Regions from separate parts of the Pseudofrankia inefficax genome, predicted to be linked through region 2. Evidence: riboswitches for the same ligand, from Rfam matches in the RefSeq annotation. Region 2 holds a riboswitch; the other holds the start of a gene.
The links. A riboswitch is a leader RNA that binds a small molecule or an ion and turns the genes downstream of it on or off. The one in region 2 is predicted to bind ZMP and ZTP.

Region 1: another riboswitch for ZMP and ZTP. It lies ahead of glyA (serine hydroxymethyltransferase); the one in region 2 lies ahead of FRAEUI1C_RS18260 (phosphoribosylaminoimidazolecarboxamide formyltransferase).

The regions. Positions count from the first base shown of each region.
Region 1 is NC_014666.1:6,340,666-6,355,907, reverse strand. Features, by position in the region: gene FRAEUI1C_RS25625 (glutamate synthase) at 1-175, opposite strand, end outside; gene FRAEUI1C_RS25620 (class II glutamine amidotransferase domain-containing protein) at 163-1,083, opposite strand; gene glnT (type III glutamate--ammonia ligase) at 1,163-2,527, opposite strand; gene FRAEUI1C_RS25610 (Maf family protein) at 2,726-3,334, shown strand; gene nudC (NAD(+) diphosphatase) at 3,350-4,378, opposite strand; gene FRAEUI1C_RS25600 (alpha/beta fold hydrolase) at 4,412-5,263, opposite strand; gene FRAEUI1C_RS25595 (DmpA family aminopeptidase) at 5,379-6,524, shown strand; gene FRAEUI1C_RS25590 (LysE/ArgO family amino acid transporter) at 6,528-7,175, opposite strand; gene FRAEUI1C_RS25585 (LysR family transcriptional regulator ArgP) at 7,246-8,163, shown strand; gene FRAEUI1C_RS25580 (isopenicillin N synthase family dioxygenase) at 8,276-9,265, shown strand; gene FRAEUI1C_RS25575 (maleylpyruvate isomerase family mycothiol-dependent enzyme) at 9,313-10,086, opposite strand; gene FRAEUI1C_RS25570 (alpha/beta hydrolase) at 10,357-11,997, shown strand; ZMP/ZTP riboswitch at 12,018-12,104, shown strand; gene glyA (serine hydroxymethyltransferase) at 12,268-13,530, shown strand; gene FRAEUI1C_RS25560 (AraC family transcriptional regulator) at 13,608-14,465, opposite strand; gene FRAEUI1C_RS25555 (cupin domain-containing protein) at 14,680-15,024, shown strand; gene FRAEUI1C_RS25550 (alpha/beta fold hydrolase) at 15,091-15,242, shown strand, end outside.
Region 2 is NC_014666.1:4,503,828-4,519,069, reverse strand. Features, by position in the region: gene FRAEUI1C_RS18285 (methylenetetrahydrofolate reductase) at 435-1,241, shown strand; gene FRAEUI1C_RS18280 (maleylpyruvate isomerase family mycothiol-dependent enzyme) at 1,334-2,068, shown strand; gene FRAEUI1C_RS18275 (aldo/keto reductase) at 2,141-3,031, shown strand; gene FRAEUI1C_RS18270 (aminoglycoside phosphotransferase family protein) at 3,291-4,193, shown strand; gene FRAEUI1C_RS18265 (hypothetical protein) at 4,508-5,830, shown strand; gene FRAEUI1C_RS18260 (phosphoribosylaminoimidazolecarboxamide formyltransferase) at 6,140-7,285, opposite strand; ZMP/ZTP riboswitch at 7,304-7,386, opposite strand; gene FRAEUI1C_RS18255 (PASTA domain-containing protein) at 7,505-8,353, opposite strand; gene FRAEUI1C_RS18250 (SigE family RNA polymerase sigma factor) at 8,350-8,925, opposite strand; gene FRAEUI1C_RS18245 (GlxA family transcriptional regulator) at 9,085-10,086, shown strand; gene FRAEUI1C_RS18240 (hypothetical protein) at 10,294-10,824, opposite strand; gene FRAEUI1C_RS18235 (MFS transporter) at 11,191-12,348, shown strand; gene FRAEUI1C_RS18230 (ABC transporter ATP-binding protein) at 12,522-14,498, opposite strand; gene FRAEUI1C_RS18225 (ABC transporter ATP-binding protein) at 14,495-15,242, opposite strand, start outside.

The DNA of each region.
Region 1 (15,242 bases), 1.8 Mb from region 2:
CGTCGATCGTCAGCGGCACCCGGACCCCGGCGGCGATCGCGTGCGCTCCCTGCGGGTGCAGCACCTCGTAGCGCCACCCCGTCGGCGCGTGCAGCTCGCCGTTCAGCGCCCGCAACGAGCTGGTGGCCAGGTCGACCGTGACGATGCCGGCGGTCTGACCGGCTAGCGGCGCCATGCGTAGACCCTTTCGGGCTCGGGCTCGTAGATCCGGGCGGTGTCGATGCCGGGCAGGTCGGCCAGCGCCCGGAACTCCGAGGCCATCGCGACCCAGGCGCCGGTCTCCGCGATGATCGCGGGCTTGCAGGCGATGGCGTCCCGCACGACCGCGAAGCCGTCGTCGCTGGTGACGAGCAGCGTGTAGAAGCCGTCGAACCGTTCGCAGAGCAGGCGCAGCGCCTTGTCCAGGTCGTCGCCCTCGGCGAGCCGGGCCGCGACGAACCGGGCGCCGACCTCGGAGTCGTTCTCCGAGTCGAACCGGACGCCCTCGGCGATCAGTTCCCGGCGGATCGTCGCGTGGTTCGCGAACGAGCCGTTGTGCACGAGGCACTGGTCCGGGCCGACCGAGAACGGGTGGCAGCCCTCCGGGACGACGGCCGACTCGGTGGCCATCCGCGTGTGCGCCAGGCCCTGCCAGCCCTGGGCGTTCGCCAGGTCGTAGGTCCTGGCGAGGCTCCGCGGGCTGCCGATGCCCTTGTAGACGGTCAGGTCCCGGCCCGCGCCGACGACGAGAGCGTCCGGGGCGGACCGGCGGACCGCGTCCCCGAGCGCGTCGAGGGCGACGGGCGCCGCGAGGACGGTGGTCGCCCCGGCCGCCGTCACGAGGATCTCCGGGGTGCCCGCCAGCGCGGCCCGCACGGCGGTGCCGAGGTCCGCCCGGGCCGCGTCCGAGAGCTGGCCGTCACCTGGCAGCAGCACCGACACGGCGGTGTGACCCTCCGGGCAGCGGCGGCGGTCGCCGTACACGGCGACGCCGGCCGAGTCGGGACCACGCTCGGCGACCTGGCCCAGCATGGTCTCCAACAGGCGGCCGAGCTGGGGGTAGAGCTCCGGGTCGCGCAGATGGAGCCCGACGATCCCGCACACAGGCCCCGCCTCCTTTCGATGGTCGGTCCTCCACCCGTCGTGCCTGACCCGCTCGGTCAGGGAGTGGTAGGCGAGCGGCTCAGAAGGCGGTCAGGTAGCGGTCGTGCTCCCAGGGGCCGACGGCGGAGTGCCACTCGAAGAACTCGGCGCGCTTGAGAGCCGCGAAGTAGTCGGCGACGCCAGGCCCGGCGGCATCCAGCCCTGCCGTGACGACCGGGTCGGCGCCCAGCGCCTCCACCGCGTGCAGCAGGGTCGGCGGCAGGTCCGGCCGGACCGGGCCGCCGTCGCCGGGCAGGCCGGGGTCCAGCGCGCGCTCGACGCCGTCGAGCCCGGCGGCGAGCACCGCTGCCAGCGCCAGGTAGGGGTTCGCGGAGCCGTCGCCGCCGCGCAGCTCGATGCGGTCACCGTCCGGGATGCGCACGTAGTGGGTGCGGTCGTTGCCGCCGTAGCTGGCCCGGCGCGGCGACCAGGTCGCGCCCGACCGGGTCGAGGTGGCGCCGGTGCGCTTGTAGGAGTTGACCGTCGGCGCGAGCACCGCCTGCAGGGCCGGCGCGTGCTCCAGGACGCCGGCGAGGAAGCGGTGGGCCACGTCGGACAGGCCGAACGGCGCGTCGGGGTCGCCGGCCGGGAACAGCGGCGTGCCCGCGTGCCACAGCGACAGGTGCAGGTGCATACCGGAGCCGGTCCGGTCGGCGAACGGCTTGGGCATGTACGTCGCCGTCATGCCACGCCGCTCCGCCAGCACCGAGATGAGGTAGCGGGCGGTGATGACGCGGTCGGCCGTGGTCAGCGCGTCGGCATAGGCGAAGTTCTGCTCGAACTGGCCGTTGGCGTCCTCGTGGTCGTTGGCGTAGTTCGACCAGCCGAGCGCGTTCATCGCCGTCGACACCTCGGTGAGGTGGTCGTACATCCGGGTCAGCCCCCGGGCGTCATAGCAGGGACGGGCCGCGACGTCGAGTGGGTCGGCCAGCCGCAGCACGCCGTCCGCGCCCCGGTCGACGAGGAAGTACTCGACCTCCGCGCCCGCGAACAGCTCCAGGCGCCGTTCGTGGGCGGCGGCGAGCAGCGCCTTGAGGATCACCCGCGGCGCGTAGTGCCAGGGCCGCCCCTCGACATGCGGGTCGCAGTGCACCAGAGCCAGACCCTCCTTGACCCAGGGCAGCGGGGTGTAGCTGGCCGGGTCCGGGATGACCATCAGGTCGGGGTCGGACGGCTGCTGGCCGATCGCCCCGACCGCGTAGCCGGCGAACCCGACGCCGTCGGTGACCAGCGCGTCGACTGCCTCGATCGGCACGAGCTTGGCGCACGGCTTGCCGACGAGGTCGACGAACATCGCGAGGATGAACCGGATCCCGTCCGCCCGGGCCTGCGCGGCGAGATCGGGCTGGGCGGGCGTGGCCGCGCCGTTGGGGTCGGTGAGGGGGGCGCTTCCGTCGATCGTCACGTCAGGCTCCAGCGGCTCCGGACCGAGGGCGGATCCACGCCACGTCGACGGGGCGCGTCCTAGCGAGAAACAAGGTATCTGCGGAGGAAACCCCGTGGGTTACGCGAGAATGACGATTCGCGACCTGCCCGCGGGCGCCCGCTCCTCGGCACCCGAGGGCTGACCGCCGCGCCAGGTCCCCGGAAGGAGAGGAGCCCGATGCGCGCCAGACGGATCGTGCTCGCGTCCGGCTCGCCGCGCCGCCGCGAGCTGCTCGCGGCCATGGGGATCCCGTTCGAGGTGCTGACCAGCGACGTCGACGAGACGGTCGCCGGCCACGACGGCCCGGCGGACTTCGCGCTCCAGCTCGCGCGCCGCAAGGCCCAGGCGGTGGCCGGACGGGTGACCGACGCGCTCGTGATCGGTGGGGACACCGTGGTCGAGCTCGACGGGACGATCTTCGGTAAGCCCGCCGACGAGGCCGCGGCGTTCGCGACGCTCGGCCGGCTGTCCGGGCGGGCCCATCGCGTCGTGACCGGGCTCGCCGTCCTGGACACGGCGACCGGCGTGCTTCGGCAGGAGGCGGCGACGTCCACGGTGCGGATGCGCGCGTTCGCCGATGACGAGATCAGGGCCTACGTCGCGTCCGGCGAGCCGTTCGACAAGGCCGGCGCCTACGCGGTCCAGGGGCTCGGCGGCCGGCTGGTCGCCGCCGTCGACGGCGACCTGGACAACGTCATCGGCCTGCCGACCAGGACGCTGCGCCGGCTGCTCGCCGGCTTCGGCGTCGAGGTCTCTGCGCCCCAGGCCCCGGCGACCCAGGCCTGACCCGGGCCGGACCGGTCAGCCGGCCGCGACCCAGGACTCGATCATCGTACGGGCGATCGACATGCGGCCCGGCAGCAACAGCTGGCCGTCGTCGGCCGGCACGCCCCAGTCGCCACGCTTCAGCGCCTCCACCAGGTCGCCGCGGCGCAGCCACCTCGCCTCGGCGATCTCGGCGCCGTCCAGCCGGATCGGCTGCGCCGGGTCGGCGACGGCCTGGAAGCCGACCATGAGCGAGCGGGGGAATGGCCAGGCCTGGCTGCCCAGGTAGCCGACGTCGCGGACGTCGACGCCGACCTCCTCGGCGATCTCCCGGGCGACGCAGGCCTCCAACGACTCGCCTGCCTCGACGAAGCCGGCGAGCACCGACATCCGGCCGGCCGGCCACGTGGTCTGGCGGGCGAGCAGCACCTGGTCGGCCCCGTCGTGGACCAGGCAGATGATCGCCGGGTCCGTGCGGGGGAACTCCTCGTGGTTCTCCGCGGCGCATTCGCGCGCCCAGCCGGCCTTCGTCGGCCGGGTCAGCGAGCCGTCCCTGGCGCAGAACCGGGCCCGGTCGTGCCAGGTCAGCAGCGCGATCGCGGTCGTCAGCAGGGCGGCGTCCAGCGGCGCCAGCTCCCCGCCGACCGTGAACAGGCTCAGCCAGCGCGCGTCCCCCGCGGGCTCGGCCGGCTCGACGCGCTGCGCCCAGTAGAGGACGCCGTCGGCCTCGCCGAGCAGCACCGCGGCGGGCGGCGGGGTGTCACCCAGCTCGGTCGCCGGGCGGGTCACCAGCCGGGCCCGGCCGTCGCCCGCGTCGCCCAGCTCGCCCGGGCGCCGGACCGCCGGCGGCGCCGGCAGCTCGACCGGGGTCCGCCCCGTGGCGTCGAGGACGACGACCTGGGCCTTGGCCCAGCCGGCCTGTTGGCGCGCGGTGTCCAGGCGCAGGAACTCGTCGCGGATGAGGGTCGCGCTCGCCAGCGGAGGCGGCTCGATCAGCCCGAATGCCCGGGTGGGGTCCCACACGCGCTCCGCCGGGTCGCTTGTTCGCTCAGTCGCCGCGGTCACCCGCGAATCGTCCCCCTCGGCGGCCGGCGATGGCTACCGCAGGTCGAGGATGTGACGCAGGATGTCGGCGGCGATCACGGCCGGTGCCTGCAACGGCCCGAAGTGGCCCAGATGGGCGTGCGAGGTCAGCGTCGCGGCCGGCAGCGCGGCGGCGAGCCCCGGGGCGAACGTGGCCGGCGGCACTACCGGCTCCGCCGCGCCCACGGCGATGAGCACCGGGAGCTTCGCCGCCGCGACGGTCTCGTAGGTGATCCGCCCGCTCGCCTCGAACGTCAGCGCCTCGTGCTCCGGCAGACAGCGCAGCACGACCGTGCCGTCGGGCAGGTCGGTGAAGCCGTGCTCGACGTACGCGGCCAGGGACTGCGCGGTCAGGTCGCCCAGCGGCGGGCGCGAGGAGTAGCGCCACAGCGCCGCCGCCCGGGACGGGAACTCCGCCCGCCGCCGGCGCGCTCCGCCGGCGAGCACGTTGGTACCCGACGCCGGGGCGGGCGTGGCCGTGACGACCGGCTCGTAGAGGTAGGCCGAGGCGAACAGGCCCGGCCGGTCGACCTCGGCGGCGAGCGCGACGGCGCCGCCCATCGAGTGCCCGACGGCGTGCACCGTCGCCGCGCCCGTCGCCCGGATCGCCGCGACGGCGGCGGTCACCTCGGCGGTCCAACGGCGCCAGTCGAAGTCACCGTCCGCCGGCGGTGGGGTCTCGCCGTGGCCGGGGAGGTCCAGCGCCCACACGTGCGCCCGCGGGCCCAGCTGGTGGGCGAGCTGCCGGTAGGCCTGGCCGCAGAACCCGGTCGCATGGCAGATCAGCACGGCCGGCCCGGCCCCCGGGCCGACCCCGCCGAGGTCGTGCAGGACGGCGGTCGTGCCGCGTTCGGTCGTCAGGCGCATACCCGACTTGCTATCAGGCCTCGTCCCGGCCAGGCGGGGGATGCCGAGGCACGCCTGGTCACATCGGCGGCGCAGGACTGTCGCCACCCGGCCCGGCCCGGCAGGATCGAGACTCGTGGCTGAGCCTCGCCGACGGGCCCGCGAGCACGGCATCCCCTTCGACGGGACGCCGGGACCGTTCAACGCGATCACCGACGTCCCGGGCGTCGAGGTCGGCTACACGACGCTGATCAGCGGTGACGGGCCGCTGCGGGTCGGCGACGGGCCGGTGCGGACCGGGGTCACCGCGATCCTGCCGGCCGGCCGCGGCGGGATCGGCTCGGCCGTCGCCGCCGGTGTGCACGCGTTTAACGCCAACGGCGAGATGACGGGCAACGCCTGGCTGGCGGAGACCGGAAGCCTCTCGCTGCCTGTCATGATCACAAATACCCACGCCATCGGCCCCTGTCACCGCGGCGTGATCGACTGGGTGGTCGCCAACCGGCCGGATCTGGCCCGCGGCTGGCTGCTCCCGGTCGTCGCCGAGACCTGGGACGGCTACCTCAACGACATCAACGGGGCGCATGTCACCCCGGCCCACGCCGTCGCCGCGATCGACGCGGCGGTCGGCGGGCCGGTCCCCGAAGGCGCCGTCGGCGGCGGCACCGGAATGATGTGCTACGGCTTCAAGGGCGGCAGCGGCACCGCGTCCCGGATCGTGCCCTACGGCCCGGACACCTATACCGTGGCCGCCTTCGTCCAGGCCAACTTCGGCCGCCGCGACGAGCTGCGGATCGCCGGTGTTCCGGTGGGTCGCCTGCTCGCCGACGCCGACGCCGATGCCGGCGCACGCGGGTGGGACGGCGACTGGGCGGCGCCCCCCGGCGCCGGCAGCTGCATCGCGGTCCTCGCGACCGACGCGCCGCTGCTGCCCGGCCAGTGCGCGTCGCTGGCCCGCCGCGCGCCGCTGGGGCTCGCCCGCACCGGGACCACCGGCTCGCATTTCTCCGGCGACCTCGTCCTCGCCTTCTCCACCGCGAACCGCGGTGCCCTGACCAGCGCCTTCCCGACGGCGGACCCGACCGCCGACGACTACGCGGCCCTGCGGTTCATCCCCTGGGGCCGGCTCGACGCCTTCTACGAGGCGGCGGTGCAGGCCGTCGAGGAGGCGGTCGTCAACGTCCTCACCACCGCCACCTCGCTGACGGGTCGCGACAACCACCACGCCCAGGCACTCCCGGTCGGCCGGGTCGAGCAGCTGCTGTCCCGTGGGTCGCGCTGAGGGTCAGCCGAAGGCGAGCCGGGCCGCCACGAACAGCATCGTGACGCCGATCGCCAGGTCGAGGACGCGCCAGGTCGCCGGGCCGGCCAACACGGTCGAGACGAGGCGGGCGCCGTAACCGAGGCTGGCGAACCACACGATGCTCGCGAGGCCCGCCCCGACGGCGAACCACCATCGTCCCGTCGGGCCATCCCGGCCGCCGACGGTGCCGAGTATCAGCACGGTGTCGAGGTAGACGTGCGGGTTCAGCCAGGTGAAGGCCGCGGCACGCGCGGCGACGGCCGTTCTGCCGGCGGCCAGGTCCTGGCCGGAAGGTCCAGGGTCACCGAGCGGACCTGGCGACTGCTGGCCACCCGCCGGGTTGGCGCGCGGGCGCGCGGCCCGCCGCAGCGAGGTGGCGGCGAACCACAGCATGAAGGCGACGCCAAGCCAGCGGACGGCGACCAGCAGCGGCGCGGCGCGGGCCAGCAGGCCGGCGACGCCGCCTACCCCGGCCGTGATCAGGGCCAGGTCCGAGCCGGCGCAGATCACGACGACCGTCCCGACGCGGTCGCGGGCGAGCCCCTGCCGCAGGACGTAGGCGTTCTGCGCCCCGATGGCGACGATCAGCGAGAACCCGGTCAGCAGACCGGTGGTGGCGGCGGCGAGCACGGCGGCCACGCTAGGTCGCGGCCCCTATGAAGACCAGCGAAAGATTCTTCAGATTCATTAGCATCACTTCATGGACCTGGAGCTGCCGCCCGCCCAGCTGGCCACGCTCGTGGCGATCGTCGAGCTGGGCAGCTTCGACGCCGCCGCCCGCCACCTGCACCTGACGCCGAGCGCCGTCAGCCAGCGGATCCGCGCACTGGAGTCGGCCGCCGGGCAGGTTCTCGTGCGGCGTTCGCTGCCGTGTCGGCCCACCACCGCCGGCGAGGCGCTGTTGCGGCTCGCGCGCCAGACCAGGCTGCTGCACGCCGAGGCCGTCGAGGCGCTCGGCGGCCGCCCGTCGGCCCGGGTCGAGCTGTCGGTGGCCGTCAACGCGGACTCGCTCGAGACCTGGTTCCGCGACGTCGTCGCCGAGGTCGCGCGCTGGGACGACGTCGTGCTGCGCCTGCACGTCGAGGACCAGGCGTTCTCCGCCGGGCTGCTGCGCGGCGGCGAGGCGCTGGCCGCGGTGACCAGCGACCCGGTCGTCGTCCAGGGCTGCCGGTGCGAGCCGCTCGGAACCCTGCGCTACCGCCCGGCGGCCACCCCGGAGTTCGCGGCCCGCTGGTGCGCGGACGGACCGCCCGACGGTGCGGCGGACTACCGCTGGGACCGGATGCCTCTTCTCGTCTTCAACGAGAAGGACGGCCTTCAGCACGAGCTGCTGCGGGAGCGGGGTGTCCTCGCCGCTGCACCGGCGGCGCACCGGGTGCCGACCACGGCTGGCTTCCACGAGGCGGTTCGGCTCGGTCTCGGCTGGGGCATGCTGCCCGACGCCCAGCTGGACGGTGACCTCGCCACCGGGCGGTTGGTGACCCTGACCGACACCCACGTCGACGTCCCCCTCTACTGGCAGCGTTGGCGGCTCGACTCCCCGCTGCTCGACCGGCTGACCGCCGCGGTCACGACGGCCGCGGGCCGGCACCTGCGCGGCACCCGGCCTGGCGGGTAGCCCGCGACTGTGTCGCAGGCCATGGGTAGAAACCCCGGCGGAGCCAGACGCCCCAGCCCAACCTAGAAAGGGGCGGTGCGCGCCGCCGAGCCGTCCGACCTGGAGCGACGTGATGACCACACCGGAGTACGCCCTGACCGAACTGGCGCGCGAGAGCCGGATGGGAGGCGCCGGGACCGAGGCGACCGACCGGGAGATCCGGCGGGTCTCGCTGCGCGACGTCGAGACCCGGCGCGAGGCGATCACCGGCGAGCTGTGGTCCGCCGCGGCCGACATCGGGTTCTTCCAGCTCGTCGACCACGGGATCGACCTCGCCGAGGTCGAGCGGGCCTTCGGCGCGGCCGAGGCCCTGTTCGCCCTGCCGGACGAGGTCAAGGGCCAGTACGCGCTGCTGAAGGGCACCAACGCCGGCTGGGAGAAGCTCACCCAGATCCGTCCCTCGACCGGCACCCCGGACCAGAAGGAGTCCTACCAGGTCACCCGGCCGCGGATGGCCGGGCTGTGGCCGACCGACGCGGAGCTCGACGGCTTCGCCGCGACGATGCTCGGCTTCGAGCGCCGGTGCTGGGAGGTGGCGACGCTCGTGCTGTCCTGCTTCGCCGACCGGCTCGGCTTCCCGCGTGACTTCTTCACCGCCGCCCACGACCCGGCCGCGCCGACCTACCAGAGCACGTTGCGGCTGCTGCACTACTTCCCGGTGCCGCCCGAGGCCCAGGCGACGCCGGGGCTCTGGCGGGCCGGCGCGCACACCGACTTCGACTGCCTGACCCTGCTGTTCCAGCGCGAGGGCGAGGGCGGCCTGCAGGTCCTGCCCGGCAAGGAGGCCGACGCCGAGCGGTGGACGTCGGTCCCGGCCACGGCGGACGCCATCACCTGCAACATCGGCGACATGCTGATGCGCTGGAGCGACGACGCGCTGCCCTCGACGTTCCACCGGGTGCGGCTACCGGTGCCCGGTGAGTACGCCGGGCCGCGCTACTCGCTGGCGTTCTTCGCCCAGGCCAACACCGACGTCGTCATCTCCAGCCCGTCCGGGCGCTATCCGGACATCACGGCGCGCGACTACCTTCTGCAGCGCATCCAGGCCAACTTCGGCTCCTGATCTGGCCGGCGGGCCGGCCGCCCGTCACCCGGGCCAGGGGGTCGGCGTCAGCGGCCGGGCCGTAGCGCCGTCAGCAGGTCCTGGTCGCCGAAGGCGGTGAGGCCGGGGCCGTCGAAGCCGGTCCGACCCCAGATCGCCAGCAGCGCCGGGCCGGCGGGGCCACGCAGGCCCGCGTCCCCCTTCTCGTGCCCCTCGCTGACCTCGACCGAGTCCCCGGCCAGCGCGACCATCCATTCACCGCTCGGCGCCGGCGGCGCGGCGGCCTCGTCCGTGACCGACGGCGTCCCGGTGAACAGCGGGTCGGTGAGGTGGACGTGCGCCGTGCCCTCGGCGTGGGAGGTGAGCCCGGCCGCGCGGGCCGCCGGCAGCAGGACCCGCAGCACCTCGTCGATGCCGTCCGCGGCCAGCGCCGGATCGAGCTCGGGCGCCGGTCCGACCGCGTTCGCCGCGTCCCAGGCGTGGATCTGCAGCTCGTGAGTCAGCCGGCGCGGCCAGAAACCGGCGACCTGCGGCGCGTTCGTGAAGTTCCAGGCGGGAGCAGCCGGATCGACGGCCTGGAACGCCGCCAGGGTCGCGGCGAGCGACGCCCGGTAGTGCGCCACCAGCGCCTCGTCCTGTGCCGGCGGCCGCTCGGTGAACGCCGGCGGGTCGACCACCCCGCGTGGCAGGTGCGCCGCGGTGGAGGCCAGCAGCCGGGCGACGTGGCTGACCAGCCGGCGGTTGTCCCAGCCTGGGCAGGACGGCACGGGCGCGTCGAGGTTCCCCGCCGCGGCGTCGATGAGCGCCTCGGCCTGCGTCTGGAACATCGCGGGATAGTCCATGCCCTGGAGTCTCTCGGTTCGACGCTCCGAACGCACCAACCCGTCCGCTCCAGCGCCTGTTCGGAGCGTTCGCCGGGATCGTCTCGGGACGGGTCACGCGGCCCGGGCGGTTCCGGTGCCGGAGGGTTGCCCGCGCCCGGGACCGGGGACGGAGCCGACGCAGTCGTCACGGAACGTGACCTGCGGTCGAGGCGGTCGAGGTGCCGGGCGGGTGGAGGTGGCCCGGCCGCTGGCACAGACCGCAAGCCTTCCAGCGGAAGCCGAGGTCCCGTGAACCAGCCAAGGCGCAACCAGGACGGCGGCCCCAATGGATCCGGTGCCAGTGGGCCCGGCGCGGGCGGGCCGGGCGCGGGTGGGATGCGGCGCCGGCTGCCCGGCCGGCCCCGAGCGTGGGCGGCGGCGCTGGTGATCGCCGTGGCGGGTGCCGCCGGGCCGGTTCCGGCGGCCGGCGCGGCCGAGCCGTCGACCGGCGTCGGCCGGCTGTCGGCCTGGCGGGCCTGCGGCGACGGCGTGCAGTGCGCGACGCTTCCCGTGCCGCTCGACTACGCGAACCCGGCGGCCGGCACGATCAGCCTCGCGGTGGTGCGCCGGCCGGCCCGCGAGCCCGCCCGCCGGATCGGCTCGCTGGTCTACCTGGAGGGCGGGCCGGGCGTCTCGGGCGTCAACTCGATCAAGACGTACCCGCAGCTGTTCGACACCGTGGTGGGTGACCGGTTCGACATCGTCGGGTTCGACCAGCGGGGGGTCGGCGCGAGCGCGCCGGTCCGCTGCCTGACCGACGCCCAGAAGGCCACGGAGCTCACCGACGTCCTGGTGGGCGTGCCGGCGCGCCGGGCCGTCCCGGGATCGACGGAGGGGAGTGTGCCCGCCGGGTTCGGCGGGACGGCGGCGTCGGACCGGGGGGTCGCCGAGGGCTGCGAGCGCTGGAGCGGCAGGATGCTGCCCTACCTGTCGACGGAGGCGGCGGCCCGCGACGTGGACGTGCTGCGCGCCGCGCTCGGCGACCGGCGGCTCACCGCGTATGGCGCCTCGTACGGGTCGGAGCTGGGCGCCACCTACGCCGCGCTGTTCCCCACTCACCTGCGTGCCCTGGTGCTGGACGCGGTGGTCGACCCGAGGATGTCGACCACCGATCCCTTCGCGGAGACCCTGCTGCAGGCCAAGGCCTTCGACGCCGCGCTCAGCGCCTTCCTCACCGCCTGCGCCCGCGACACCACCTGCCCCTTCGGCGACGGCGACCCGTTCGGCCACTACGACCGGCTCGTCGCCCGGATCGCGAAACACCCGATCTACGCCCAGGGCAAGGACGTCGACACGACCCGCCCGGTCGACAGCGGCGTGCTGACCTCCGCCGTCCTGCAACTGCTGTACAGCCAGCAGCAGTGGCCGATCCTGGCGCTGGCGCTGGGGCTGGCCGACACGGCGAACGACGGCTCCGTGCTGCTCTCGCTGGCCGACCAGCAGTCCGGCCGGCGGCCCGACGGCAGCTACGACAACTCGTTCGACGCCAACACCGCGATCAACTGTGCCGACCAGAGCTACCCGACGGATCTCGCGGCCTACCGGCGCTTCGCGGCGCGGCTGGCCGTCGCGGCGCCCCGGATCGGCTACACGCTGGCCCTCGGCGGGCTGACCTGCGCCTTCTGGAAGGTCCGGGCGGCCTCCCGCTACACCGGGCCCTTCCTGGCCAAGGGCGCTCCGCCGATCCTGCTGGTCGGCACCACCGGCGACCCGGCGACGCCGTACCCGGAGGCGCGCTCGCTCGCGTCCCAGCTGTCCAGCGGCGTGCTGCTGACGTGGCGCTCGTACACGCACGGCGCCTACGAGGGACCGAGCACGTGCGTCCACGACGCGGTGGATGACTACCTGGTGAATCTCGTCGTACCGAAGCCCGGCACCGTCTGCTCCTGAGGGGCGACCGGCTAGACTTCGGGGTGAGTCGCGACTGGCGTGCTCGGGTGGAATCAACCACCGGGAAGCGACCGATCGGCGAGGCACCGTGCGCCTGGGTGCCGCCGAAGCGGCACCGGCTATCTGGTGCCGTCGGCCGGACGACTCCTGCCCGCAGCGCGATCGTCCGCCGGTGGCCCACGCGAAACCGACACTCCTGCCAGGCACCGCTGGCGGAACCGGCCGTGTGGACGCGGGCGGGCCGGGCAGCCACTTCCTGGAGGTCTTCCCATGCACCAGCCATCGATCCGTGACCTGGCCAGCGCCGACCCGGAGATCGCGAACCTGGTCGAGTCCGAGGCCCGCCGCCAGTACGAGAAGATTCGCCTGATCGCGTCGGAGAACTACGTCTCGAACGCGGTTCTCGAGGCGAGTGGCACGGTCCTGACGAACAAGTACTCCGAGGGCTACGTCGGCAAGCGCTACTACGAGGGCCAGCAGTTCATCGACCCGATCGAGACGCTGGCGATCGAGCGGGCCAAGGCGCTGTTCGGCGTCGAGCACGCCAACGTCCAGCCCTACTCGGGCTCGCCGGCCAACCTGGCCGTCTACCTGGCCTTCCTGCAGCCCGGCGACACCGTCATGGGCATGGCGCTGCCGATGGGCGGCCACCTCACCCACGGCTGGTCGGTCTCGGCCACCGGCAAGTGGTTCCGCAGCGTCAAGTACGGCGTCCGCCAGGACACCGGCCGGGTCGACCTGGACGAGGTCCGCCAGGTGGCGCTGGCCGAGCGGCCGAAGGTCATCTTCTGCGGCGGCACCGCGATTCCGCGGACGATCGACTACCCGGCGTTCGCCGAGATCGCGGCCGAGGTCGACGCCGTGCTCGTCGCCGACATCGCGCACATCGCGGGACTGATCGCCGGTGGCGCGCACCCGTCGCCGGTCGGCCACGCCCCGGTCATCTCGACGACCACGCACAAGACGCTGCGCGGCCCGCGCGGCGCGATGCTGATGTCCGACGCCGCGCACGCCGCGCCGCTGGACAAGGCGGTGTTCCCCGGCCTGCAGGGCGGCCCGCACAACCACACGACGGCGGCCATCGCGGTCGCGCTGCGCGAGGCGGCGACCGCCGAGTTCAGCGCCTACGCCCACCAGATCGTCGCGAACGCGGCGGCGCTGGCCACCGCGCTCGCCGACCGTGGCTTCGACCTGGTGTCCGGCGGCACCGACAACCACCTGATCCTGGTCGACCTGACCAGCAAGGGCATCGGGGGCAAGCCGGCCGCCCAGGCGCTCGACCGGGCCGGCATCGAGCTGAACTACAACACCGTCCCGTACGACACCCGCAAGCCGTTCGACCCGTCCGGCCTGCGGCTGGGCACCGCCGCCGTCACCACCCGCGGCATGGGGCCGGAGCAGATGGCCCAGATCGCCGCGTGGATGGACCAGGCCGTCAAGGCGGCGGCCGACGGCGACGAGGCCGTCCTGGCCCAGATCGCCGGCGAGGTCCGCGACCTCACCGCGAACTACCCGATGCCCGGCTGGGTCTGACCCACCGCGGGGCGGTAGCCCTGCCTCACACCGATCCGGCCGCCGGGCTCACCCGGCGGCCGGACTCGTGTTCCCGGTCAACGCGAGACCGTCGAACGCTCTCGGCCCGCCAGCACCCGGCGCCGGTAGGACGTCGGGGTTTCGCCCGTGTGCCGCCGGAACGCCCGGGTGAACGCGCTGACGCTTCCGAAGCCGACCCTGGTGGCGGTTTCCAGGATGGTCGGGCCCGGCTCGGCCAGGATGGCCATCGCCCGCATGAGCCTGCTCTGCAGGAGATAGTCGCGCCAGGCCATTCCGGTGACGGCCGAGAAGGCCCGCCTCAGCGACCGGTCTGATACCCCGATGGCGCGGCAGACGTCGAAGAGCTCCACCTGGTCCAGATGGGCATTCGTGTAGTCCATGGCCGCACTGACGACGGGGTCGGTCGTGGTGGGCAGGCTGAGCGGAATCTCGTGGTCGAGCCAGTCGAAGACGAGAGTGGCCAGCACCTCGAAGTAGGCGTCCGCCGTCGCGTCACCGGAAGGCCGGTTGATCGGCCAGCGTTCGCCATAGATCATCATCTCGCGAATGACGGGGGCGGCGGCCAGGGTTCTGGCCCGGTCGTGGGTCCCGGGCACCATGGATGGGTCGAAGAAGACCGCCACGGTCTTGACCCTCGTCAGGGTGGGGCAATGAGCCACGCCCGCGGGTATCCACATGGCCTGCTGCGGCGGCAGCAGGAATCGCGCGGACTCGGTCTCGACTTCCGCGACACCCTCGATCGCGTACTCGACCTCGTGGAAGTGATGAGTGTGCCAGCCCGTGACGACGTCCTCGCCGATGTCGAACCGGTAGACGCCGGCCCGGACGTCCGAACCCCGTCGCATGTCGATCTGGTGCACGGCGGTTGGCGGCGCGAAGGCGGTCACGTCCGGAACTCTAGGACACACGTACACCAGCGTCCTGCCAGCAGAAGGCCGGTGCGGAGGGTCCTGCCGGCAGCGGGGTCGGGACGGTGCAGGGCCGTGGCGGGCCGGGAGCGGTCGACTCTGGTCCGTGACGCGGCCTGGCCGGCGGAGTCGAATCTCTGGCCGCCAGCGCGGCGACGGGAGGCGGCCGCGACTCACACACTGTGGACGGACGAAGCCTTCCGCACGGTAAAGGACTGCCATGGCCGCAACGTTCACCGACACCAATGAGCTCGGTTGGGAAGAGGTTCCCGACGCCTGGCGGGGAAAGTCGGCAGAGGGTGAGCCAGGAGTGCGTTTCAAGCGCTTCCAGACCGGATCTCCGATCGTGCCGCTCGCGATGCTGGTCGAGTACGAACCCGGGCATCACGAGCGTGAGCACAGCCACCCGGAGAGCGAGTTCTTCTTCATGCTGGAAGGCGAGATGCGGGTGCTCGATCAGAGTGTCGTTCCCGGCACGCTCGTCTTCCTCGCGGCCCGGTCTTCGTACTCCATCATGACCGGCACCGCGGGAGCGCGCTTTCTCAGGCTCCAGCACGCGTCATGAGCCAGTCCGCGACGGACGCACCGTCCGTGCGTTTCCGCCGGTACTTCCCCGGCAAAGGAGCCTCCCTTGACCGATAAAGTCGTCGCCTCAGCCCCGCCCGTCCTCCATCGCACGGTCGACGTCGGGGGCATTCGTGTCTTCTACCGTGAGGCGGGCGACCCGGGCCGGCCCGCGATAGTGCTGCTCCACGGGTTCCCCTCCTCGTCGTCGATGTACCG
Region 2 (15,242 bases):
CTCCTCCGGCCGGAGCGGAAGGCCGGCCCGACGCGGTGATCGCCGTTTTCGCCCTCTGGTGGTCGTGAATCGGGTCTTCCCACAACCATGCGAGGGCCAAGACGGCGATCATGCCGATGGCGGCACCGATGTTCCCGGGCGGAGATCCCACCCCAGACGCGGGCGGTCACCGGGGCGGTCTCCGCGGTGACGGTGGCCATCAGCGCGTGCCCCGCGTCCGTGGGCCGGATGTGCGGGCCCTGCGTGACGAGCAGTCCCTTGGCCAGCAGCTCGTCGACAGTGGCGCGGATGTCGGCCGGATCGGCCTTGAGGGACCCGTGAACCCGTCCGGGCCCGGCGCGGGGAACAGCCACGGGCCGCCTGCACCGGCAGTCGCTGCCCGGCTCGCCGTGGCCGTGGCCGGTGGGCGGATCGTGGCGCCTTATCCTGTCCGGGTGCAGGAATCCACGGCGGGTCACGAACGTCCGGAGCGCGGCTTCGAGCTGATCTGCGAGATCGAGCCGCCGACCCGGCCGGACCTGACCCACGCCCGACACCAGATCGGCGTCCTGAGCCCCGTCACCGACGCGTTCCTGATTCCCGACAACCACATCGGACGCGCGACGGTGTCGAGCATCGCCGTCGCCCACGAGGTGGCGACGATGGGCGGGCGCAGCATCGCGTGCGTGAACTCCCGCGACCGCAACCTGCTCGGCTTCCGCCGCGACCTGCTCACCGCCGCTGCCTACGGCGTCGAGGAGTTCCTGTTCGTCCACGGCGACAAACCCACCGCCGGGAACCGGACCAGCGACCTGACCGTGCGCGCGATGATGGACGAGGCCCGCGCGGCCAGCGCCGACCCGGTGTTCGCGGACACGCCGGCGTTCCGGGTCGGCGCCGCGGCCGGCCTGCGTCCACTGCCCACCTGGAAACGAGCGGCCGACTTCCTGTTCGTGCAGGTCAGCTACTCGGTGGACGCCCTGCTGCGCTGGCGCGACGCCCATCCGGTCGAACTACCGGTCTACGCGGGCGTCATGGTCCTCGCGAGCGCCGGGATGGCCCGCCGCCTCGCCGCGACCATCCCCGACATCGACATCCCCGACGACCTCGTCCAGGCGGTCGAACGGGACCGGGCGGCCGGGGTCGAAGCGGCCTGCGACCAGGTGCTGCGGCTGCGCGACAGCGGCGCCTTCGCCGGTGTGCACCTCGTCCCGGTCAGCCGCTACCGCCAGGTCGCGACCCGGCTTGAGGACCTTCTCTAACCGCCCGGGCCTTGCGACATCTCGCGTCGGGCCCGTCGAGTCCGGCTGGCCCGCGGCGTGTCCGGATGCCTGATCGGCGTACGGTGCCAGTCGTGGACCACGCTGCCGCTCTGGTGGAGCAGAACGACCTGTTCGCCGATCTGCTCGGCGACGCCGATCTGGCCACGCCGGTTCCGACCTGCCCGGGCTGGGACCTGACCCAGTTGATGCGCCACGTCGGGCGTGGTCATCGCTGGGCCGCGGCGATGGTCGAGGCACGGGCCGTCGACATCATCGACCCACGCACGGTCGCGGGCGGCAAGCCACCGGCCGACGGCGCGGTGGCCTGGCTGCGTGAGAGCCCGGCGCTGCTGCTCGACGCGGTCGCCGTCGATCCCGACGCGCCGGTGTGGACGTTCACCGGCCCGCGGCCGGCCCACTGGTGGGTCCGGCGACGGCTCTACGAGGCGGTCGTCCACCGCGTCGACGCCGCCCTCGCGCTGGGAACGGGCTACACCGTCGAGCCGGCGCTCGCGGCGGACGGGGTGTCCGAATGGCTCGGCCTTCTCGCCGCCCGCCCCGACGGCACCGCCCTGCGCGACGGCGCCACGCTGCACCTGCACGCGACCGACGGCGGCCTCGGCTCCGACGGGGAATGGACGGTTCGTGGCGGGCCGGGCGGGATCACCTGGGACCACGGCCACGGCAAGGGCGACACCGCCGTCCGCGCGGCCGCGGCCGACCTGCTGCTCGCGCTGCTGCGCCGCCTGCCCGCCGACGACGGCTCGTTGGAGATCGTCGGCGATGACGGCCTCTGGACCGGCTGGCTCGCCAACACCGCCTTCTGAGCGCGCGGCCCAGGGGAGGCCGGCTCGGATCCTGTGCGACGACGGCTACCGCGACCCTTGGGAGGCCCATCGATGACCGCCAGCGTCGACGCGTCGGCGGCCGGATCCTGGCGCCTCGGCGATCTGACCGTGCACCGCCTCGGCTTCGGGGCCATGCGCCTGACGGGCAGCGCGCCGTTCGACCTCGGCACACCGAGCGACCGGGACACCGCCATCAAGGTCCTGCGGCTCGCCCGGGAACTCGGTGTGAACCACATCGACACCGCGGCGTTCTACTTCTCCTCGCTCCGCTCGGCGAACGAGCTGATCCACACGGCGCTGTCGCCCTACCAGGACGACCTGGTCATCGCGACGAAGGTCGGCGGCGGCCGCCACCCGTGGGGCGAGTGGTACACGGCGACCCCGGCCCAGCTGCGCGGGCTGGTCGAGGAGAACCTCCGCCAGCTCGGCCGCGACCACCTCGACGTGGTGAACTTCCGCCGGTCCTCGCAGGAGTCGATCGCCGAGCACGTCGGCGCACTCGCGCAGCTGCGCGACGCCGGGCTCATCCGTCACATCGGCGTCTCCAACGTGACCGTCGAGCACCTCGCCGAGGCGCGGGCGATCACCCCGGTGGTCTGTGTCCAGAACCTCTACGGCCTGGAGGTCCGGGACAGCGAGGACGTCCTGCGCCGCTGCGCCCAGCTGGGCATCGCGTTCGTGCCGTTCTTCTCGATAGCCGGCGCTCGCGGCCCGGCCGGTGCCAGGGCGGCCGGCGGTGACAACGAGGCGGTGCGCCGGGTCGCCGCGACCCACGGCGTGTCCACGGCCCAGGTCAGGATCGCCTGGACGCTGGCGCAGGGACCGCACGTGCTCGCCATCCCGGGAACGGGAGACCCCGGGCATCTCCAGGAGAACGTCGCCGCCGCGGGCCTGCGGCTCACCGCGGCCGAGCTGGAGCTGCTGGCCGCCCCGAGGCCCTGACGTCACGACACGCCATCTGCATCCCGGCGCGCGGCAGCCGCCTGCCTTGATCGCCGATTCGGCCCTCAGATGGCTGTGTTGACGGCCCGGGATTCGGGTGCGTGTCACCAGCCGCAAAGTAGCTCTGAGTGACATCTCGAACGCTCGGCCCGTTTGGGTGATTGGCGTCTAACCTGCCGTGATCGTCCAGTTAGGGTGGCCGGCGTGCGGCTGGAGTGGACTCCGGAGCAGCTGATCGACCGCACCCTTGGAGACCCTGTTGACCCCCGCCGCGCCGATCCCCGAGGACCTGCACCGCTGGGCCGAGCAGCACCTGCCCGGCGCCACCCGGGCCACCGACACCTCCTGGCCGCGCGGCACCTCCCAGGTCTGGCGCGTGGACGGCGAGAGCACCAGCGTCTATGCCAAGATCAGCCCCTCACGCCGCGCCTTCGAGCGGGAGATCCACGCCCACCGCCACGCCAGGGCGGCACTGCCCCCCACCGCGGCCCCCCGCCTGATCGCCTACGACACCCGCACCCTCGCCCTGCTGACCACCGCGGTCCCCGGCGCCGTGGTGCGCGGGCTGCCGCTGGACCCCGATATCGAGACCCGGGTCCACCACCTGGGCGGCACCCTGCTGCGGGGCTGGCACGACCACCCCGAGACTGCACCCGAGGGCGCCCGGAAGGAGGTCACCGCCTCGATGACCGCACAGGCGGCCGAGGCGGCACTGTGCCTGAAGGCCACCGAGGAACTGCTGCACCCCGACGAGCGGGAACTGGTCGCCGAGGTCGCCCACGACCTGGTCGCCCTGGCCGCCGGCCTCCCGCTGGTCTACCTCCACGGCGACGCCGCACCGCGCAACTGGCTCTGGGACCAGGTCACCACCACCCTGGCCCTGATCGACTTCGAGACCGCCGAACACGGCCTCGCCGTCCAGGACATGATCTGGCTCCGCGGCGCCCTGTGGCCCAGCCAGCCGCACCTGCGCGAGGCGTACCTCGACGGCTACGGCCGCCCCCTGACCGACGATGAGCAGCGGCTGCTGCTCCTGCTGACCGCCCGGCTGGCCGTGTCCTACCTGACCACCGGCCTGCGCAACCAGGACCAGATCCTCATCGACCGCGGTCGCACCGCGCTCGGCGACCTGGTCCGCACCCGCCGGTGCGCGTCGGCCTGACGTGCCCGTGATCGTAGGCGCAGCCATAGTCCCAGCAGCGCCGACACATGACCGACGACCGCGACGATCGCCGCGACCTCGACTGGTCGGGCCCTGGCCGCCGTGCGGTCCGCAGCGCGGCTGAAAGCTGCTCCCCCGGTCCAGATTCTGACGCCCGAGAATCGAAGCTTATCGCGCGTCAGACTTTTCGTCTCCCGATCAATAGCGTTTCGTTCCGTCGTAGCGTTTCGTCTCTGCTACGGTCTGGACGTTACGAAACTGGTGGAGGGGGCGCGAAGGTGGAAGCGGCGGCGACACGGGACAACAGTGGGGATTTGGGGGCGGAGGTCGGGGGAGAGTTCGGTCAGGCGGCCGGCGTCACTGACGACGCCGGCCGTCTCGTCGCGCTCCGGGACGCGTCGGACGGGGTGCCCGGGGCGGTGTGTGGCTATCCGGGGTGTGGGCGGCCGTGCGCGCCGGCGGACGGGCCCGGCCGGCCGCCCGCGTACTGCGACGACCCGGCGCACACCCGGCTGTCGGCCTACCGCCGCCGCCGCGAGATCGCCGCGCTGACCGCGGCCGACGGCGGGCCGGAGGCAGGTGACGGCCCGCGCCGGACCGCCGGAGGGGGCGTGCCGGCCAGCCGTGCGCCCGGGCGGTCCGAGACCCGGCCGGTGGCGGTGGCCCGGCTGCGCGCCGACGAGCTCGCCGCCCACGTCGGGACGCTGGCCGCCGATCTCGGCCGGACGCTGGAGGCGTTCACCGCGACGCTGGGCCGGCTGGGTGACGTCGCCGCGGCGGAGACGCAGGTGGAGGCGGCCGAGGCGGACGCGGCCCGCCGGGTGGGTGAGGCGACCGCCCGCGCGGTCCGCGCCGAGGCGGCGGCCCGGGAGCAGACCGTGGCGCGGGCGGACGCGGAGGCGGTCACCGCGGAGGCGACCGCCGCGCTCGACGAGCTGGAACGACGCCTCGCTGTGGCCGACGCCGCGGCGCTCGCCGCCCGGGAGGCCGCGGGAGAGGCCGAACGCCGGGCCGCCGAGGAGATCGCCCAGATCCGCGCCCAGGCGGCGGCGGAGGTCGAAACGGCCAGGGCCCAGGCCCGGGCCGAGGTCGCGACCGCGCGGGCCGAGGCCGACGAGCGGGCCGAGTCGGCGCGCGCGGACGCGGCGGCCCGGCTGGCGACGATCCGGGCGACCGCGGAACGGGAGATGGCGACGTTGCGCGGTCAGCTCGCCGCGGCGAACGCCGAGCTCGGTGGCGCCCGCCGTGACGCCGCGTCGGCGGCCGAGGCGCAGGCGGAGCTGCGCGCCGAGCTGACCGCGTTGCGGGAGGCGGCGTCGGCGGACCGGGCTGGTGCCGCGGCCACCCTCGACCGGGTCCGGGCCGAGGCGGCGGCCGAGGCCGACCGGCTGCGCCGGGAGACCGCCGACGAGCTCGGCCGGGGCCGGGAGGAGCTGGCCAGGGTGCGGGCCGCGGCGGACACCGAGGTCGGCCGGATCCGGGCCGAGGCGGCGACGGCGCGGGAGGCCGACCGGGCGGCGGCCGAGGAGCGGATGGCGGTGCTGGCCGAGGCCCGCGCCGACGCCCGGTCCCGCGCCGAACGCGCCGAACGCCACGCCGACGCGCTCGCCGCCCAGCTCGCCCAGACCGCCGGCTGACGCCGGCCCCGCTCGCCTTCGGCGTCCCCATGATCGCCGTTTCGGCCCTCTGGTGGTCGTCGCCGAGCATGTTTCGCGGCCACCCCAGGGCGAAAACGGGGATCAAGGGGGCCGCCGAGCCGCTGACGGCCGCGGCGCTGAGCCTTCCGCTCCCCCACACGCCCGATGATCATGAAGCCTGGTCCCGGCTGGCAACCGGCCTGGGCCGATCACGTCCGTGATCGGGGTAGCCAGAGCTACCCCGATCACGGCGTGCCGGGAGCGGCGGAACGCGGCGCGCGGCGTTGGCAAGGTCAGTGGCGGAAAAGGTCAGTGGCGGAACAGGCGCAGGCCTGTGTGGATGAGCGCGATCCCCCGGTCCTGGCAGGCGGCGGCGACGTCGGCCGAGCGGGTGGACCCGCCGGGTTCGGCGATGTAGCGGACGCCGTGGCGGTGGGCGTGGTCGATGTTGTCCGGGAACGGCAGGGCACCGTCGGAGGCGAGCGCGACCTGGTCGAGCTGGCGCAGCCAGCGTGCGCGATCGGCGCCGGTCAGCGGTACCGGGCCGGTGCCGTCCTCACGCATGGCGGGGTCCGCGTCGAGGTAGCTGATCTGGTCGTTGATCCGGTCCTGGATCTTCCGGTCGCCGCCGGTGGTCAGCGCCTGGACGCGGGGGTGGCGGCGCAGCCACCAGGTGTCGGTCTTCGCGCCGGCGAGGCGGACACCGTCGACGCGGGACTGCTGGCCCGCGCCGACTCCGAGGGTCATCCCGTCGCGGACGTAGGCGACCGAGTTCGACTGGGTGTGGCGGACCACGATCAGGCCGAGGAGCAGGTCGTCGCGCGCGCCGTCGGGCACCGTCCCCACCTGGACGTCGGCGAGCGTCGTCCGGTCCAGGACGGCGTCGTCCCGTGGCTGGACGAAACGCAGCCCGCACACGTCGCGGACCTCCTGGGTGGGTGGCTGGTAGGCCGGGTCGGCTTCGAGGACGACGAACGCGCCGTTCTTCTTCGCGGACAGCGTCGCCACGGTGCCCGGTTCGTAGCCGGGCGCGACGATCCCGTCGCAGACCAGCCGCCGCAACAGGTCGGCCAGCTCGGCGTCGACCGGCGCGGAGACCGCGGCGAAGTCACCGTAGGAGCTCTTCGGGTCGGTGTCGCGGGCCCGCACATAGGCGCTGGTCAGCGCCCCGGCCGGCCCTGGGCCCAGCCTGTAGGACTCGGTCATGGCCGCGTCGAGGGCTCCGGCCAGCGCGGCTCCGGCCGGTGAGACGTGCTTGAACGAGGCGGCGGCGGGCCGGCCGAGGGCCCCGGCCGCCTCGCGGACGAGCTGCCAGCCACCGAGCGCGTCCAGCATGTTGATGTAGGAGGGCTCGCCGTGCAGGACCCGGACGGGTGCGGTGCCGTCGAGGGGTTCGACCGTCGCCGGCCGCTGATGGGGGTTCATGCCGTACCGCAGGTTCATCGCCCACCTCACGCGAAAGGGTTCCTTCGCGTCGCGGGCCCAGGCGGTCGGCGTCGACGGTCACGCGGCCGTTCCCCGGTGGTGACCCACCCGCGCCAGTAGCGGCCTCCCGCACCGTAACAAGACCGGCCCGCTGGCTGTGTGGCCGTCCCGCCAGCTGGGCGGGGCTCGCCCTGTCCTGTCAGCCGGAGAGGCGGGATGACAGGACAGGGCGAGCGAGGTGGTGACCGGTCAGGGGCTGGCGGCGACGGACGCTGGGGGCACGCAGGCGTAGGTGATGCTGACCGTGCTCCCCCGGGCGGCGCGGGTGCCGGCGGTGGGGCTCTGGGCCGTGACGCTGCCGTAGCCGGTGGAGCAGGTCCACGGGCCGTCCAGCCAGACCTGGAAGCCGGCGGCCTCCAGGGTGGTCTTCGCCGTGGCCGGGGTGGTTCCGACGAGGTTGGGCACGTCGGCGCATGCGGCGGCCACCCGCAGGGTGATGGTCGCGGTCGCGGCCGCCCGGGTTCCCGCGGCGGGCTGCTGGGCGAGGACCTGGCCGGCCGGGCTGTCCGTGGAGCCGCACACCGACGTCTGGCTCACCGTGAAGCCGAGGGCCCGCAGCGTGGCCGTCGCGTCGGTGCCGTTTCTGCTGACCACGTTGGGCACCGTGGTCAGCGAAGGGGGTGCTGTCGCCGGGGGCGGGACGGTGGTGTGCGGGCCCTGCTGGGTCGGCGCGACCGTCGGCGGGCTCGTTCCCACGCTCGCGACGATCGCCGGTATGCCGGGAGTGAGGGTCGGCGGGAGGGTGCCGGCGGGCCGGCCCGCGAGGGGCTGGGAGACGTGGCTGACCGCGGAACCACCGCCGGTCAGCAGGACCGTCGCGGCGACGACCGCGGCGACAGTGAACGCGGTGACGGTCACCGGGATCGCGACGGCGAGGCGCCGGCGGCGCCGGGCCGCCGGGGCGGCGGCCAGCGCCCGGGTCAGCAGCCTGTCGGGCGCGGTGGCGTGGACCTGGCCCGCGGCGGTGCGCAGCCAGTCGGCGGTGGCGCGGTCGGCGTCGTCGTCGCGGTGGTCCGAGGGGTGACGGGTGGGGTTCACGGGGTCTCCTTCCCGCGGGCGGCGCTGCTGAGGGTGACCCGGCCCGGTGGTGTCGTCGCGAGCGTCGGTGGGCCAAGGGCAGCGACGGCCGGGTCCGCGCGCAGTTTCGCGAGGCCCTTCGACGCCTGGCTTTTCACCGTGCCCGTCGAACAGCGCAGCAGCGCCGCGACCTCGTCTTCCGGCATGTCCTCGCAGTAGCGCAGGATCACGACCGCCCGCTGGCGGGGTGGCAGCGCCGCGAGGGCCTTGGCCAGCTCGGCGCGATCCTCGACGGCGGCGAGCTGCGCCGAGGCCTGCGCGGTCTCGGGTGGCCGCTCGACGAGGACGTGGTGGACGCGGCGGCGGCGGAACTGGCTCACGTTCGCGTTGACCATGACCCGGCGGGCGTAGGCGTCGGGCCGGGCGTGGCCGGACACCCGGCGCCAGACGACGTAGACGTGGGTCAGCGTCGTCTGGGTCAGGTCCTCGGCCTCCCCCGCGTCGCCGGTGAGCAGGTAGGCGAACCGCAGCAGTCCCGCGGTGCGCGGTTGGAAGTAGGCGACGAACCCGTCGTCGCCGTCCGCTGGTCCCATGTGACCTCCCGCCCTACAGACGCTGCCCCGTCGGTCCGGGGTTGCCCGGGTTGGACGGTTTGCGCGAACCACCGGCGGGCGCGCTGGAGGTGGTGGCTCGGGTGGGAGTCTGCCTGGGTCCCTGGTGGCGGGAATCCGGCGGTGGCCTAGATTTCGGCCATGACAACCGGAGCGGCCTCGCGGCTCGTGGCGGTGCTGGCGGTCGACGGGGTGGTTCCGTTCGACCTGGCGGTGCCGGTGGAGGTGTTCGGCCGGGCGCGGCTCGCCGACGGGAGCGCGGCCTACCGGGTTGTCGTCTGCGCGGCCCGGCCGGGGGCCGACGTCGACGCGGGGACCTTCACGCTGCGCGCCCGCCACGGGCTGGACGTGCTCGCCGCGGCGGACACGGTGGTCGTCCCCGGTACCGGCGACGTCGGCGCCCCGGTGGATCCGGCTGTCCTGGACGCGTTGCGGGCGGCGGCGGCCGGGGCGGACGGCCGGGGTGGGGCGCGGGTCGCGTCGATCTGCTCGGGGGCGTTCATCCTGGCCGCGGCGGGCCTGCTCGACGGCCAGCGGGCCACGACGCACTGGTTGGGGGCGGCGCAGCTCGCCGCCCGCTACCCGACGGTCGACGTCGACCCGGACGTGCTGTTCGTCGACAACGGCGGGCGGGTGTTGACCTCGGCGGGCGCGGCGGCCGGGCTGGACCTGTGCCTGCACCTGGTCCGGGCGGACTTCGGGTCGGCGGTCGCGGCCGACGCTGCCCGGCTGTCGGTGATGCCGCTGGAGCGGGCCGGTGGGCAGGCGCAGTTCATCACGCACCAGCCGCCGGCGCCGGACGGGGTGTCGCTGGAGCCGCTGCTGCGCTGGCTCACCGGCCATCTCGACGAGGAGCTGACCCTCGTCGAGATGGCCCGGGAGGCCGCTCTGTCGACGCGGACCCTGTCGCGCCGGTTCCGGGAGCAGACCGGCACCACTCCGGCGCAGTGGCTGGCGGTGGCCCGGCTGCGGCGCGCCCAGCAGCTGCTGGAGTCGACGGACCATCCGGTCGAGTGGGTCGCGGCCCGGGTCGGTTTCCGCTCTCCCGCCGCGTTCCGTGACCGGTTCCGCCGGCTGGTCGGGACCAGCCCGCAGGCCTACCGCCGCGCGTTCCGCTCCCCCGAGGCCGCCCGCGCGGCGTAGGCGTTAGATCTTCAGGTCGGTCCATGGCGCCGGATCATGCCGGTGAACGGGGTGCCCGGGCCCGCGTCGGCCCGTTGGTGCTGGTGATCGTGGTTTCGGCCCTCGGGTGGTTACAGAAACGGCCAGGTCACGACCACGACAGGGCCAAAACGGTGATCAAGGACTGGCCGCTGGTCCGCGAGAGGCGGCCTAGGACGGCCGCCGGGCTCAGACGCCGGTGGTCGACCCGGGTCGGACGATCATGATGATGACGACGGCGGCCCAGAGCAGGTTGAACATGCCAGTCGTCATCGCCAGCCGGCCAGCGAGCCGCGCGCCCACGCCAGGCTCGGACGTGGTGGCGGAGTCCGGCACGGCCGGAACGCTCCCGGCCGGCGAGGCGACGGGGTGGCTCAGCGTGGCGAGGGCGGCGCTCTGGCCGGGTAGCACGACGGCCGCCAGCAGCGCGGCCGCGGCGGCGGTGAGCACGATCGAGACGATGACCCAGGCCTGGCCGAAGACGTGCAGCGGGCCGGCGAGCGCCAGCCCGAAGAACGGCACCGCGAGCCCGACCAGCGCGTACACCCGGCAGATCCGGTGCAGTGTCCGGGCGACCGTCAGCGGGGCGCTCTCCCCCGGGCTGGCCGCCGGATCGGCGGCGAGCCGCAGATACCGCGGGAACATGCTCGCCGCGACGGCGACCGGGCCGACCGTGAGAATCGCGGCGAGCACGTGCAGGCTGAGCAGGATCTTGGTCACGAGTGGGTCGCTCCGGCTTCCGTGGACGGACAGGGCCGAGTCCCGGCCCAGAACCGGGGACGTCGGTGGGCCTTCGACCAGCACGAAGGCCGCGTCCTGGACGCTATGCACCCGCGGGCCGCCCCGACCCTGGCGGAAATGCCAGATGTCGCCGGATTCACGCCACCGGCCGGCGACCCGGCTCCCCCAGACCCGTGCGGGCGGGCGAAATCCGGTGCGGAGGCGGGCGGAAGGCCGTAGCCTGCCGGTGTGACCTGGCGACATTGATCCACCACCGGCAGATCGAGCGGTGGCGGCAAGCCGCGGCCGGCCCCGGAGCGGGCCCTGGCCGGACGGCTGTATACATATGCGTTTCTCGCCGACTGTGTGCCGTTCTACCCGGTGTACGCGTTGGTGTTCGCGGACGCGGGGGTGTCGCCGGCGGGCATCTCGGCGCTGTTCGCGCTGTGGTCGGCCGCGTCGTTCCTGGTGGAGATCCCGTCCGGGGTGTGGGCGGACGTGGTGTCCAGGCGGCTGCTGGTCATCCTCGCCCCGCTGCTGGAGGCGGCCGGCTACGCGCTGTGGATCATCGTTCCGGAGTTCTGGTCGTTCGCCGCCGGGTTCGTGCTGCTCGGGGCGGGCACCGCGCTGCGGTCCGGCACGTTGCAGGCGCTTGTCTACGCCGAGCTTGACCGGATCGGCGCGGCTGGTGCCTATGCCCGGCTGTCCGGGCGCGCCCAGGCGTTCGGTGGTGCCGCCGAGCTGTTCGCGACCGCGCTGGCCGCCCCCCTGATCGCCGCCGGCGGCAACCGGCTGGTCGGCGTGTGCAGCGTGCTGGCGCTGCTGGCCTGCGCGGCGGCCGGCCGGGCGCTGCCCGGAACCCCCCGGCGCGGGACCTGCGGGCCAGCCGAGCCGGCGCCGGACGGCCAGGGCTCTGACGACCAGGGCGCGGGTGACGGCGAGCGGGGTCAGCTCGCGACGTTGCGTACTGGCCTCGGGGTCGTGCGGCGGTCCGCGGTGGTCCGGCGGGTGCTGCTGCTGACGGCCACGCTGACCGGTGTCGCTGCCCTGGACGAGTACCTGCCGCTGCTGGCCCGCGGTACCGGCGCCGGGCAGGGCCTGGTGCCGCTGCTGGTGCTCGCGGTGACCGCCGGGTCGACCGTCGGCGGGCTGCTCGCCGGTCGGGGTGTCCGATGGCTCGGCCCGGCGCTCGCGGCGGCGGCGGTCCTGCTCGCGGTGGGAGCGGGCACCGGGCTGCCGGTGGGGATCGTCGGCGTCGCCGCCGCGTTCGGGATCTTCTACTGGGCGCTCGCGCAGGCGGACGCCCGGCTGCAGGACAGGGTCGACGACTCGGTCCGGGCCACGGTCAGCTCGATCTCCGGCGCCGCCATGGAGGCCGTCGCGATCCTGACGTTCGGCCTCTACGCGGCCGGTTCGGCGTGGCTGTCCCCCCGCTGGCTGTTCGCCGCGGCCGCGCTCCCCTGCCTGCTGCTGGCCGTGGCCGCGGGACGGCCTCCCATCGGCCGGCCTGGACCGGACCGCTGACCGGCGGCCCGCCGTCGCGCCACGCCGGCCCCGGCCCGACCGGCGGCACCTTCGTGCCGAGATCGCCGTTTCGGCCCTCGGATGGTCGTGAAGCCAGCCAGATCACAACCACGCCAGGGCCGAAACGGCGACCAGCGGCCAGCGCACGCGGGGCCGGGGCCCCGCTAGGACCGTCAGACCTCGGCGACCGCCTGGGCGAACTGGGCCTGGTAGAGGCGCGCGTAGGCGCCGTCGGCGGCGAGCAGTTCGTGGTGGGAGCCCTGCTCGACGATCGAGCCGTGCTCCATCACGAGGATCGTGTCGGCGTCGCGGATCGTCGAGAGCCGGTGGGCGATGACGAACGCGGTCCGCCCGGAGCGCAGCTGCGCCATGGCCCGCTGGATGAGGACCTCGGTGCGGGTGTCGACCGAGCTGGTCGCCTCGTCGAGGATCAGGATCTGCGGGTCGGCGAGGAACGCCCGCGCGATCGTGATCAGCTGGCGTTCACCGCCGGACACTCCGGTGCCCTCGTCCTCCAGGACCGTGTCGTAGCCGTGCGGCAGCAGCCGGACGAACCGGTCGACGTGGGCGGCCTTCGCGGCCTCGACGACCTGCTCGCGGGTCGCCCCCTGGGCGCCGTAGGCGATGTTGTCCGCGATGGTGCCGCCGAACAGCCAGGTGTCCTGCAGCACCATCCCGGTCGTCGCCCGCAGCTCGTCGCGGGTCATCGTCGCGATGTCGACGCCGTCGAGGGTGATCCGCCCGCTGGTGGGCTCGTAGAACCGCATCAGCAGGTTGATCAGGGTGGTCTTCCCGGCGCCGGTCGGGCCGACGATCGCGACCGTGTCGCCGGGGTCGGCGACCAGGGACAGGTCCTCGATCAGCGGCTTGTCGGGCTCGTAGCGGAACGCGACGTGCTCGAACGCGACCCGGCCGCGGGGCTGCTCGGGGCGGGCCGGGACCTCGGGGTCGGGGCTCTGCTCGTCGGTGTCGAGCAGCTCGAACACCCGCTCGGCGGACGCCACGCCGGACTGGACCAGGTTCGCCATCGAGGCGACCTGGGTCAGCGGCTGGGAGAACTGCCGGGAGTACTGGATGAACGCCTGCACCGAGCCGATCGAGAGGTCCCCGGAGGCGACCCGCAGCCCGCCGACGACCGCGACGAACACGAAGTTCAGGTTCCCGATGAACATCATCGCGGGCTGCATCAGCCCGGCGAGGGCCTGCGCGCGCCAGCTGGCCTCGTAGAGCTTCTGGTTCTGCTCGGCGAACGTCGCCGCGGCCTCCTCCTGGCGGCCGAACAGCCGCACGAGGGAGTGCCCGGTGTACATCTCCTCGATGTGGGCGCCGAGCCGGCCGGTGGTGCGCCACTGGTTGACGAAGTGCGGCTGGGACAGCTTCCCGACCCGGGCGGCGACGAGCATCGACAGCGGGACGGTGACCAGCGCGATCAGCGCGAGCAGCCAGGAGATCCAGAACATCATCGACAGCACGCCGATGATCAGCAGGACGGACTGGATCAGCTGCGAGAGGGACTGCTGGACGCTCTGGCCGAGGTTGTCGATGTCGTTGGTGACGCGGGAGAGGACCTCGCCGCGCTGGGCCCGGTCGAAGTACCGCAGCGGCAGCCGGGTGATCTTCGCCTGGACCTCGGTGCGCAGGTCGGACAGGATCCGCTGCAGCGCGGCGTTGATGAGCCTGGCCTGCAGGATGTTGCAGACGAGGGCGACCAGGTAGACGGCCAGGACGATCGCCAGCACCCGGCCGATCGCGTCGAAGTCCATCCCGTGGCCCGGGCGGACGTTCAGTGAGGACAGCAGGTCGGCCTGGGTGCCGTGGCCCTGGGCGCGCAGCTGCGCGACGGCCTGCGCCTTGCTGACCCCGGCGGGGATGTGCTTGGACAGCAGGCCGGTCAGGACGAGGTCGGTCGCGTGGCCGAGCAGCCGGGGGCCGGACACGTTGAGCGCGACGCCGAGGGCGGTGAGGACCACGGCGGGGATGACGAGGTGGCGTTGCGGGCTGAGCAGGCGCAGCAGCCGGCGTGTCGAGGACTTGAAGTCGGTGGGCTTCTCGACGTTGCCGCCCTGCATCATCATCCGGGCCATCGGCGGCCCGCCCACCGGTGCCCGCTGCGCCGGCGCGCCGCCCGGCCGGCCGTTCGGGCTGGTCATGCGGCCGCCTCCTGTTCGGTGAGCTGGGACAGCACGATCTCCCGGTAGGTCTCGTTGTCGGCCATCAGCTCGTGGTGGGTGCCGACGCCGACGATCTGGCCGGCGTCGAGGACGATGATCTGGTCGGCGTCGCGGATCGTCGCGACCCGCTGGGCGACGATCACCACGGTCGCGGCGGCGGTCTCCCGGGCCAGCGCCGCGCGCAGCGCCGCGTCGGTGGCGTAGTCCAGCGCTGAGAACGAGTCGTCGAACAGGTAGACCTCGGGGCGGCGGACGAGCGCGCGGGCGATCGCGAGGCGCTGGCGCTGCCCGCCGGAGACGTTCGTGCCGCCCTGGGAGATCGACGTCGCGAGCCCGTCGGGCATCGCCTCGACGAACCCCTTCGCCTGCGCGGTCTCCAGCGCGCGCCACAGCTCGTCGTCGGTGGCGTCCGGGTCGCCGTAGCGCAGGTTGGACGCGACCGTGCCGGAGAACAGGTACGGCTTCTGTGGCACGAGGGCGACGGTCTTCGCGAGCAGCGCCGGGTCGATGTCACGGACGTCGACGCCGTCGACGAGCACCGTTCCCTCGGTGACGTCGGACAGCCGGGGGATCAGGGACATCAGCGTCGACTTGCCCACGCCGGTGGAGCCGATGATCGCGGTGACCTGGCCGGGCCGGGCGGCGAGGCTGATGTCGCGCAGCACGGACGCCTCGGCGCCCGGGTAGCGGAACCCGACGCCGCGCAGCTCCAGCTCGCCGTGG